Regions from separate parts of the Rhizobium sp. 05N49 genome, predicted to be linked through region 2. Evidence: predicted binding sites of a transcription regulator. Region 2 holds the regulator's gene; each other region holds the start of a gene.
The links. The regulator PhoB, encoded in region 2, activates phosphate uptake and scavenging genes when phosphate is short. The targets are predictions, from matches to a motif close to TGTCATNNANCTGTCAT.

Region 1 (3,982 bases), on a different contig from region 2:
GAAGACGAGATTTGCCGAGGGAACGATTGCCATCGTCTGGCCGTCATGCCCCTGCAGCCAGAACGTATCCTGCGGCAGGCCGAACTCCGCGCTCGTGCCGCCGCCAGGTCCGGCAAGCCAGGCCTGGCCTTGCGTATATTTGCCCCCCGAACTTGCTGTCGGTGTCCGCATCGTCGCAACAAAGCCTTCCGGCAGAAGCCTCTGTCCATTCCACACACCGTCCTGCAGCAGGAACTGGCCGAAGCGCGCCCAGTCATGCGCCGTGGCATAGAGATAGGAACTGCCGGTAAACGTCCCGCGCTCATCGGCTTCGAAGACCGCGCTCGTCATGCCGAGCGGAGAAAACAGCGCATCGCGGGGATAATCGAAGGCCGCCCGCGGATCACCGACCTTATCCATCCAGATACGGGACAGAAGCACCGCCGTACCGCTGGAATAATGGAAATCCGTGCCCGGCGCGGCCACCAGAGGGGCGCCCGCCGGCAGGGAAACCATATCGGGGTCGAGATAGAGCATGCGCGTCACATCGGCGACGGCGCCATAATCTTCGTTGAAGGCGAGCCCGCTTTCCATGCCGAGCAGGTCGGAGAGTTTGATGTCTCCGCGCGAATCACCGGCCCATTGCGGCAGGAGATGCGTGTCATCGAAGGAGATCTTGCCTGATAGCATCAGCCGGCCGATCAACGCCGCATTCACGGTCTTCGTCATCGACCAGCCGATGAGCGGCGTATCGGCGCCGAAACCCGGCCCATAATTCTCGGCAATGACGCGGCCATCCTGGATGACGACCATCGCCCGCATGGCAGGCCCGGCAAGCGCGGTATCGGCCAGAAGGGCTGCGACCTTCGCATTGCCTGTCGCAGGATCGACACCCTCACCGTCCGGCCATGATGCATCGTTCGCCCCCGCCCGCAGCGCCGACACCAGTGGCACGGCTCTGGCGGCGGCATCGAAATTGCCGTCAGGCACACTCGTGCAGCCGAGGGCGCCGCGATAAAGCGCATAGCTCGGCGCAAACAGACCCATGAAACGCGATGTCACCCGCCCGCCGTCGCGGTCGATCTCGACGCGCATCAGCCTGAGCAACGGATTTCCTGGTGCCTGGACATCATCGTGGAGAACTATGTCGGGATCGCGCCCCGCGATGAAGACATTGGAGCAGACGATCTTGGCAGTATAGCCATTACCCACCTTCAGGAGTTCCGGCGGAGCTATGGAGAGCCACGCGACTGCGCCTACGACGACGAGAATGACGAGCAGGGCCAAGCCCTTGAAGATACGCGGAACAACTCGCATGCAATCCTCCACGGAAGGGAGAGAAGCAGGAAACGCTCCCCGCGAAAAGGGCGAAGCGAAAAGAAGTGTTTCAATCGCCTTCAATTTTCGCTGAGGTCTTCGCGGAGCGCCGTTGAAACCCTGGCCCACAGGGCGCGTCATCAAACTGTAGCAGAGGCGGGTTACACGCCCTGAACGCTAAAAAGGTGACAGACTCATGTCGGAATTTGCACCGGATACCGGCTTCCGCAAGAACCGGAAACTCAAGGCAGCGCTTCTCCGCCACAAGGCTTTTTCCAAGGACGGCTTCTCGGAGCGTCTCTTCGGCATGCTCTTCTCGGGCCTCGTCTATCCGCAGATCTGGGAAGACCCGGACCTCGACATGCAGGCAATGGACCTGAAGCCCAATCACCGCATCGTCACGATCGGTTCGGGCGGCTGCAACATGCTGGCCTACCTCTCCAAGGCGCCGGCTTCGATCGACGTCGTCGATCTCAATCCGCACCACATTGCGCTGAACAGGCTGAAGCTTGCCGCCTTCAAGAACCTGCCGGGCCATTCTGATCTCGTCCGTTTCCTGGCCATGCCGAACGAGAAGTCGAACAGCCGGGTTTTCGACCGCTATCTGTCATCCAATCTCGACGATACGACGCGCGCCTACTGGAACACCCGCAAGTTCGGCCGCCGCCGTGTCACGGTCTTCGACCGCAACATCTATGAAACCGGCCTGCTCGGCCGCTTCATCGGCGCCGCTCACCTTCTTGCCCGCCTGCATGGCGTAAAGCTGCAGGAAATGACCAAGGCCCGTACGATCCGCGAGCAGCGCCAGTTCTTCGACGACCAGATCGCTCCCCTCTTCGAAAAACCCATCGTTCGCTGGATCACCAACCGCAAGAGCTCGCTTTTCGGCCTCGGCATTCCGCCGCAGCAATATGACGAGCTGGCAAGCCTTGCCGCCGACAATTCCATCGCGCCTGTTCTGAAGCACCGCCTTGAAAAACTCGCCTGCCATTTCCCCATGCGCGACAACTACTTCGCCTGGCAGGCTTTCGCACGCCGCTATGCGGATGGCGAGGAAGGCCCGCTCCCGACCTATCTGAAGCCCGAGCATTACGACGTGATCCGCGCCAATGTCGACCGCGTCAACGTCCATCATGCAAGCTTCACCGAGCTTCTGGCCGGCGAGCCGGCTGCCTCGCGCGACCGTTACATCCTGCTCGATGCACAGGACTGGATGACCGACCAGCAGCTCAACGACGTCTGGCGCGAAATCACCCGCACCGCCCGCGAGGGTGCGCGCGTGATCTTCCGCACGGCGGCCGAAAAGAGCATCATCGAAGGCCGCCTCGCCCCTGTAATCCGTGACCAGTGGCACTATTTCGAAGAGCAGTCGCGTGAAATGACCAGCCAGGACCGCTCGGCAATCTACGGCGGCTTCCATATCTACGGGAAGAAGGCGTGAGCAAAGTCAGCGAGATGACCGTCAAGAGCGAGGAACATGCCGACCTGATGGACGGCATGTATCGCTACCAGCGCCATTTCTACGATCTCACCCGCAAATACTATCTTCTCGGCCGCGACCGTACGATCCGCAACCTCGACGTTCCCCAGGGCGGCACGCTGCTTGAAGTCGGCTGCGGTACCGGTCGCAACATGGCGCTCGCCCACAGGCATTTTCCGACGGCCAAGCTCTACGGTCTCGATATTTCCCAGGAAATGCTGATCTCCGCCCGCAAGACCTTCGCCACCAAGGCGACGATACCGGATTTCCGGGTCGCGGATGCCACGGCCTATACGCCGCGCGAATTCGGCGCTGCCGGTTTCGACCGCATTCTGATTTCCTACGCGCTGTCGATGATCCCGGATTGGGAACGCGCGGTGGATGCGTCGATCGCCGCGCTCAATCCCGGCGGCCAGTTGCACATCGTCGATTTCGGCCAGCAGGAAGGCCTGCCTGCCTGGTTCCGCCGCCTGCTGCAGGCATGGCTCGCCAAGTTCCACGTCACACCGCGCTCCAATCTGCGCGAGGTTCTGGAAGCGCAAGCAGCTGAAAACAGCGCGACATTGTCGTTCGACAGGATCGGCGGCGGTTATGCGTGGCGAGCCGCTATTATCAGCAAGCGCTCATAATTCGCTTGTAAATAACCAATTTTTTACGTTGATATTAGAAAAGAGGGTTATACCCTCTGCTGGGCGCGTGTATTCGAAGGTCAGGCTGTGGGGCAGATCCATCATCACGACGGGACATTCATGCGTCGGCTTCTGTTTTGCGTCGTGCCGCTTGCCCTGCTGCTCGCCGGTTGCAGCTCCACGGGTTACGATTATCTCGAGACCGCTTCCATAAAGCCGAAGACCCACTTCAAGGATACCGATCCGCAGGATTTCGGCCCCAAGCGCCCGCAGCAAAACGCAGTCCACGGCATCGACATCTCCAAATGGCAGGGCGATATCGACTGGCAGACGGTGCGCAAATCAGGCGTTGCCTTTGCCTTCATCAAGGCGACCGAAGGCAAGGACAGGATCGACCCGCGCTTCGACGAATACTGGCGCGAGGCAGCGGCCTCAGGCATTCCGCATGCGCCCTACCACTTCTATTATTTCTGCTCCTCCGCCGACGACCAGGCCGACTGGTTCATCCGTAACGTCCCGAAGGAATCGATGCGCCTGCCGCCGGTGCTGGATGTTGAGTGGAATGCAGAATCGAAGA
Region 2 (3,982 bases):
GCCGTCGATCCGCTCGGCAGCCCTCGGCCTTGGCGCCTCGAAGATGCAGATGGTGTTCCACCATGTGCTGCCGCTTGCAATGCCCGGCATCCTGACCGGCACGATCATCGGCCTTGCCCACGCACTCGGCGAAACTGCGCCGCTGCTCCTGATCGGCATGGTCGCCTTCGTCGCCCAGGCGCCGGCCACTCCGCTCGATCCCTCCACGGCACTTCCGGTTCAGGTCTACATGTGGGCCAACGAAGCCGAGCGCGCATTCGTGGAAAGAACCTCGGGTGCCATCATCGTCCTGCTCCTGTTCCTGATCGTCATGAACATCGGAGCTATCCTCTTGCGTCGTCGCTTTGAGCGCCGCTGGTAAACGGAGTAAAGATCATGAACATGTTGACGGAAGCCGCAGTCGAGAAGGCGCTGGACCAGAAAATGAGCAACGTTCCGTATAAGATGATCGGTCAGGATGTCTCCGTTTATTACGGCGAGAAGCGTGCGCTTTTCGATGTCAATCTGAACATCCGCGAAAACACCGTGACCGCGCTGATCGGCCCCTCGGGCTGCGGCAAGTCCACCTTCCTGCGTTCGCTGAACCGCATGAACGACACGATCGACGGCTGCCGCGTGACCGGCAAGATCACGCTCGACACGGATGATATCTACGATCCCGATATCGACGTCGTCGAACTCCGCGCCCGCGTCGGCATGGTGTTCCAGAAGCCGAACCCGTTCCCGAAGACGATCTATGAAAACGTCTCCTACGGCCCGCGCATTCACGGTCTGGCAAAGTCCAAGGCCGACCTCGACCAGATCGTCGAGACCAGCCTGCAGCGCGCCGGCCTCTGGAACGAGGTCAAGGACCGCGTGCATGAATCCGGTACCGGCCTTTCCGGTGGTCAGCAGCAGCGTCTGTGCATCGCACGCGCTGTCGCCGTCAGCCCGGAAGTCATCCTGATGGACGAGCCCTGCTCGGCGCTCGACCCGATCGCGACTGCAAAGGTCGAAGAGCTGATCCACGAGCTGCGTGAAAACTACACGATCGTCATTGTGACGCATTCCATGCAGCAGGCCGCGCGCGTATCACAGCGTACGGCCATGTTCCACCTCGGCAACCTGGTCGAGGAAAACGATACTGACAAGATGTTCACCAATCCGGACGATCCGCGCACCCAGGACTATATCATGGGCCGGTTCGGCTGATTTTGGCAATGTGAAGCCTTCCCGATTTTCGAGGACAAAGCCCCATGGCATCGACACATATTTTTTCCGCCTATGACGACGATCTGAAGTTCCTGTCCCGGCGCATTTCCGAGATGGGTGGTCTTGCCGAACAGATGGGCGCCGACGCAATTCGCGCGCTGGTCAACGGTGACACCGCACTCGCTCAGAAGGTCATTTCCGACGACGTGATCCTCGATCACGCTGAACGCGAGATCAACGACAAGGCGATCGTCACGATCGCCCGCCGCCAGCCGATGGCCTCCGACCTTCGCGAGATCATGGGTTCGATCCGCATCGCCGCCGACCTCGAGCGCGTCGGCGATCTCGGCAAGAACACGGCAAAGCGCGTCATCGCGGTGCAGAGCACCGGCGTTCCGCGCAAGCTCGCCCGCGGTCTCGAGCATCTCTCCGAACTGGCGCTGGTCCAGCTTAAGGAAGTGCTCGACGTCTACACCAATCGCTCGGCCGACAAGGCCAAGTCCATCCGCGAGCGCGACGACGAGATCGACGCGATGTACACCTCGCTGTTCCGCGAACTCCTCACCTACATGATGGAAGATCCGCGCAACATCACGAGCTGCACGCATCTTCTCTTCTGCGCCAAGAACATCGAGCGCATCGGCGACCACGCGACCAACATCGCCGAGACGATCTACTACATGGCAACCGGCGCCCAGCCGGAGGGCGAGCGTCCGAAGGACGACAGCTCCAATACCGTTGGTGCGGTCACGGAGTAATCCGGACCTGCCGATTGCGTGCGCGCCCCGTCGGGGCGCGCAAGGGTCGCAGCCAATTCCGAGTCTTGCATGGTCCCTTGCTTAAATCACCCCCGGTTTAAGGATCATGCATTAGGAGACTGACACGCATGATCCCAAGAGTTGCAGTTGTTGAAGATGAAGAGGCGCTGAGCGTGCTTCTCCGCTACAACCTCGAAGCCGAAGGTTTCGAGGTGGATACGATCCTTCGTGGCGACGAAGCCGAAATCCGGCTTCAGGAGCGCACGCCGGACCTGCTCATCCTTGACTGGATGCTGCCGGGCGTTTCCGGCATCGAGCTCTGCCGCCGGCTGCGCATGCGGCCGGAAACCGAGCGCCTGCCGATCATCATGCTGACGGCGCGCGGTGAAGAGAGCGAGCGCGTTCGCGGTCTTTCGACCGGCGCGGACGACTATGTCGTCAAGCCCTTCTCCACGCCGGAACTCGTCGCCCGCGTCAAGGCGATGCTCCGACGCGCCCGTCCCGAGGTGCTCTCCACCGTTCTGAAATGTGGTGATATCGAGCTCGATCGCGAAACGCACCGCGTCCATCGCAAGAGCCGCGAAGTCCGCCTCGGCCCGACCGAATTCCGCCTGCTGGAATTCCTGATGTCCTCGCCGGGCCGCGTCTTCTCCCGCTCGCAGCTTCTCGACGGCGTCTGGGGCCATGATATTTACGTGGACGAGCGCACCGTCGACGTCCATGTCGGCCGCCTGCGCAAGGCGCTGAATTTCTCCAACATGCAGGATGTCATCCGCACCGTGCGCGGCGCGGGATATTCCATGGAAGCTTAAGCTTAATCCGAGTGATCGGAGGTCCAGACGGGTCGCTCGCTTGCCGGGCGGCCCGTTTGTCTATCTGGCACCCCTAGCTCCTTACGAAAGCCGACACCAGGCGCCGAAAGCGAACCTCGAAAGGATCTGCTTTTTACAGACGGATGCGCACAAGAATTCGATCAAGAGCCTTTTGCAGAGCCGCAGTGCCGCCAAACGCACGAAAGTCTTCGAGCACCTGTTCGTTCAATCCGCCCTTGGTCGAATGCTCGCCGATGAGTTCATCGAAACTCGCGACAGGTTTTGAACGGGCAGCATGGGCGAGGCCGGAAAACAATTGACGGAGGTAGGCGTCGCCAGCCGTTCCCGAGAGCCCCTTGCTCTGCAGCCAGGTCGACGTCGCGTCCAGGATGCCGAAATAGCTGGCCATCAGGCAGCTCGCCACCGCGAGAAGTTCGAACTCCTGCTTGTCTTCAACCTGGATCGCCGTTCCGAGCGCCGAAAAGAGGGTGTGGGAGACCTCGTCGGGCGGGTAGATCGCAGTCGCCCCCTGGAGATCGGCGACGAACGGAAGTGGAATTGCCAGGCTCAGGCGAACCGGCCGATCGATCCACGCCAGCAGTTGATCCATTGGCGTAGCCGCGACAAAGCTGATGACATGGTGGCCCGGCCGAAATCGAAGCGAGCGGATGACCTCCTCGGCAATTTGCGGCCTCACTGCCAAAAATACGAGATCGGAGCGGTCGAGAACATCCTGGTTGCCCACAGCGATAGACACATTCCCGTTTGCCGCCGCGAGCCGGGAGGCGACGCCTGCGTTACGAGGTGACAGCGCGATGGGTGCGTCGCGAAACGCTGTCTTGCCCAATCCGGTGACGACAGCCTCGGTAATCGTGCCCGCCCCGACGAACCCCATTGTCATCCGCTTTGGATCGATCTCCATTGGCACCCCCAAGCGACTATGTGCGCCGTGCTACTCGACCAGAATACCGCATCTGTATCAGAATATCGCGCTACAGCGCTATGACCCACCGGTCCATGCCAGCCCTGGGGCTGAAACGCATCGATGGTCTTGGCCACATAAGTTCGTATTGTCAGGCAGGTGGATGCAGGCAGAGATCGGCCTTCCGCAGATCGTGGTCAGGAACCGTTTTCCGCCGTTCCTGTGCCGGCTAAAAAATCACCCCTCCGCGCAAGGCGAGGAGGGGTGATGATACATCGCGTCTGTTGGAAGATCGCGGA
Region 3 (3,982 bases), 230 kb from region 2:
ACGGTCGATGGCCGCCTCGTCCGGAAGCGTGCCTTGTGCCGCCTGCCAGCGGGCGGCGACATGCGGCTCGGCCAGCATCGCGGCGATATGCGCGCGCTTCGGGAGCCCCATCGGCTTGCGCGCGTCGGCGATCGTCACCTCGACGCCGAACTTGCCGAAGGTTTCCACAAAGGCGCCCATCGGCGCGAAGGATCCGAAATCGATGACCGTGCCGGCCCAGTCGAAGACCACTGCCTTGAATTGTGTCATGCTGCGCTCCCGTAGAGATCCTCGATGGTTTCCTCGCCGATGCCGAAGGCGGTCGAAGCACCGCAGCCTGCGGTTACCACGACAATGCGCAGCGCATCGGAAGGCTTGTCGGTAAACCGCCAGCGGTCTGGAGCGGAGGCATAGGTACCGATCCAGCGCTCGGTAATGAAGCGACCCGGCAGGTTGAGCACGGCATCCATTTCGTCGAGGGTCAGTCGGTCGACCCGCTCCAGTCCAAAGGGATCGGGCGTTTCGGAGTAATGGTGGCTGTCGCCGACGATCAGCGATCCGTCTTCCGACTGCGTGACGATCAGGTGGACGCCGTTTTCCCGCTCTGGCTTGAATTCGCGGTCAAGCCGCGCCTTCAGGGCCGTCGCTTCAGGCAATTCGGCATAGCCGAGATAACGTCCAAGCCCGAGATCGGACATGACGGCAGTGCTCAGCGAAACCCGCTGGGCCGGCACGACACGCATCATCTGCAGCTTGCAGCGTGTGACGTTATAGGCAGCGATGCGATCGGGAAACAGGCTCTTGAAATCGTCGCCTGGGCAAACAACCACGGTCTCCGCCTCGATCAGACCGGTTGACGTCTCCATCCGCGGCGGTTCGACGGCATTCACTGCTGTGGAGCGGCGGAACTCGATGCCATATTTGACTTCGAGATAGCGGGCGAGTAGCGGAATGGCTGTACGGGATTCGACCCGAAGTTCATGCGGACTATAGAGTGTGAAGCGCCCGGCTTCCGGTCGCAGCGCCGGCACAAGCCGGCGTGCTTCGTCCAGCGTCAGCCTTTCGCAGCCTTCACCCATTTCCGTGCGCAGGAAGGCGTCGATGACGGCTTCGGATTCGTCGAGCCTTGCAGCAAGGAGCAGCCCGCGCTGCAGGACGTCAATGCCGGCGTCATCGACGATCTCGGCCCAGACATCGCGGGCCCTGCGTGCCTTGTTCCAGCAGTCGCCTGCCTGCTGGCCGGTCACCGTCACAAAGCCGAAATTGCGCACCGAGGCGCCATTTGCCTGGGCGTCGCGGTCAACAACGACGACCCGTTTGCCGCGCTTTGCCGCCGCCAGCGCATGCGCCAGCCCGACAATTCCCGCGCCGACGATCGCAATGTCGTAATGCGGCATGAAAGCTCCTTCGCAACATGTCTGCAACGGCTTGGCGGATTTTCTTGAAGCCTGTGTGACAGTTGCGCGAGCTTTACATTCGCGTGTTGAAAAGAACGCCGGTCAGTCTTCCAGCGTACCGGCCTTTCGCGTCGCCCTGCTTGGCTTGTCGGCGGCGATCTTCATCAGGTCGCCGCGCCGGCGCACAAGGCGATCAGATGTCCGTGTGAGAAACAGCCCATCCTGTGGCGCCCGGATATCGATATCCCCTTCGGCAAAGCCGGGCCGGGTGACGATCGTCGCCAGAAGCTCTCCTTCCGAGACATGTTCGCCGATATTGCGGTGGAAGAGCACGGTACCACCCTGCGGCGCACGCACGATCTCCACATTGTCGAGCGGCACGGCAGGTCCGGCGAAGGTCTTGTCTCCGGAAGGTTTGCCGTTGACGACACCGCGCCCGATGAGGAAGCGCAGCAGCCCCTCGGCGTCTTTCTCGGCCATATCGGGATAGACGTCACGGCGGCCGCGCAGTTCCACAGTCACCGAAAGTTTGCCGGGAAGCTTGGCCTTGCGCTCGCCCGGCACCTCATACTTCCACGCAAAACCGACCGCCTCTTCGAAGGCGGAACTCTCGCCATCTGAAAGCAGCACCGCTTCCATGTGGAGCGCATTGGCAAGGTCAGCAGCCTCCGGCCAGAAGGCTTCGTCGATATAGGCATATTGCAGCGATTCATCATCGCAATGCAGGTCGAGCACCAGATCGGCCCCGAGCGCCATATGTATCAGCTCTCGTTTCAACCGATCTATAGCCGGGTAATTATCGGATCCGTCAAGTAGCTCTGCCCGATCACGGATCGAGATCAGCGGAAAATCGCGATTGAAATTGGTTCGTGACCCCAGATCGAAGCGACCCTGCAATTCACCAAAATGCGATTGTGCCGCTCCAACAGGGTTTGCCTGCGGCACGAGCGTAATGTCGCCCGCGATCCGCCCCTCGCTTTCAGCCTGGCGCAGCTTACCGCAGAGAAAATGCACGAGCGCCGTGCCCGGCAGTTCGTTGGCGTGCAAGGCAGCCTGGATATAGACCTTGGGTGCCGCAGGATCCTTTCCATGGAAGCACATGACTGGCAAACGCCATTCGATACCTGGTGTATCGCCGGGGAGGATGATCTCTGAAACGTCCACTGTCTTGCTCCGCATGTGCATATTGAGTGGGGAGTTTTACAAGAATCCCCACCCGCGGTGCAAGCGCAGCTCAGCCGATCAGGGGCCATCGGTTGACGACGCGATGCTCGCTCTTCCCATAGATGCTATGGATCAGCAGGAATTCCTGTACCATCCAGCGCACGGGTCGGTCGAGCTTTTCGGGCAGAACGGTCTTGCGATCATAGAGCATCGTCATGTGTGGCGTCAGATGTCCGCCGACATTATAGGGCAGTCCGGCCTCGTAGAGACCTTCCTGGATTTGGTTGCGAAGATCCAGCAGGCCTTCGTTTTCTTGCCTGCCGCAGATGACGAAGGCTTGCGGTCGGCCCGGATGCGTGAAGCTCATGGCTTCGTCGAGAACAATTTCGAACGGTTGGACGCGCACTGTCGCGGCGACTTGTTCAGCGCTGAACACGATATCATCCGGCAGCCGACGGTAGGCGCCGATGCCGTTCAGCGTGACATGAAGCAGTGCGTTGGGCCGCGAGGGCACGGTCAGAGAATGTCTATTGCGATACACTTGCGCGATGTCCAGCGYCTCGGATGCCGCTTCGATAGTTGGACGAAGTGCGAAGAAAATCCTGTCGTGAAATTCCCCGACGAGATTGGATTTCTTCCGGGGGCCAGCGCTATTCGGATCGAGTGGAAAATGAGGCATTTGAACTACGGACAACATCGCCCGCCTCCTTGTTTTTACGAGGAGGAGCATACTGGGATCGGCGTTCTGGTCAAGAACAAAACATGAACAGACATTACTGCGAGGATACTCAAAACAGAAACGGCCACCTTTGCGGCAGCCGTCTGCTGGGATCAATCACGCCTAGGCATGGATTAGGCAGCGTTCTTGACGACCTCGGCCACCTTCCTGGCGGACTTGGCGCGGGCTGCCTTCGGCGGTGCGAGACGAAGGACATCGTCTGCCAGCATACGGGCATTGTCTTGCGCCTTGTCGAGATTACTGACGCGAGCAGGATCCATCGTATAGAGGCTGCCACCGGAAACGAACATGTCGCGGTAGGCGGCGCGCTCGATCAGTGCCGTGTCGATGACATTGACCTGCTGCTTTGCGAGTAGGCCCTTGACCGCCAGCAGCGCGCGAGTGGTGATGATCGAACTGATGCGCGTCAGCACGACCGAATGCGGGATGCGGATATCATGCTGGGCTGCAAGCTGCTTCATGATCTCGAGCACCTGCGCACCGCCGACGGCATCCATTGCGCATCCCTGGACCGGAACCAGCACGTGGTCGGAAAAGCCGATGGCTTTCGCCATAGCCGGGCTCAGACCGGCCGGCAGATCGACGATGATGTAGCCGCCACGCTTTTTCAGATCCTTGACCTGCTGTTCGATCGTATTTTCGCTGACACCGGGGACGACAGCGAATTCCGCTGCGTCACCAGTCAGGCGATGCCAGCGTGTGG

Region 1: a site for PhoB is predicted at 1,432-1,448, ahead of AC1DF8_RS02670 (BtaA family protein). Genes of this name have one in related genera too.
Region 3: a site for PhoB is predicted at 1,421-1,437, ahead of AC1DF8_RS05455 (TIGR03364 family FAD-dependent oxidoreductase). Genes of this name have one in related genera too.

What each region holds. Positions count from the first base shown of each region.
Region 1 covers NZ_JBFTME010000001.1:519,101-523,082, forward strand. The annotation lists gene AC1DF8_RS02665 (serine hydrolase domain-containing protein) at 1-1,296, opposite strand, end outside; gene AC1DF8_RS02670 (BtaA family protein) at 1,493-2,737, shown strand; gene AC1DF8_RS02675 (methyltransferase domain-containing protein) at 2,752-3,405, shown strand; gene AC1DF8_RS02680 (glycoside hydrolase family 25 protein) at 3,526-3,982, shown strand, end outside.
Region 2 covers NZ_JBFTME010000002.1:478,880-482,861, forward strand. The annotation lists gene pstA (phosphate ABC transporter permease PstA) at 1-361, shown strand, start outside; gene pstB (phosphate ABC transporter ATP-binding protein PstB) at 376-1,191, shown strand; gene phoU (phosphate signaling complex protein PhoU) at 1,236-1,949, shown strand; gene phoB (phosphate regulon transcriptional regulator PhoB) at 2,078-2,761, shown strand; gene AC1DF8_RS06590 (pyrroline-5-carboxylate reductase) at 2,895-3,683, opposite strand.
Region 3 covers NZ_JBFTME010000002.1:252,918-256,899, forward strand. The annotation lists gene phnX (phosphonoacetaldehyde hydrolase) at 1-249, opposite strand, end outside; gene AC1DF8_RS05455 (TIGR03364 family FAD-dependent oxidoreductase) at 246-1,376, opposite strand; gene AC1DF8_RS05460 (succinylglutamate desuccinylase/aspartoacylase family protein) at 1,479-2,540, opposite strand; gene AC1DF8_RS05465 (2'-5' RNA ligase family protein) at 2,611-3,081, opposite strand; gene AC1DF8_RS05470 (ParA family protein) at 3,393-3,982, opposite strand, start outside.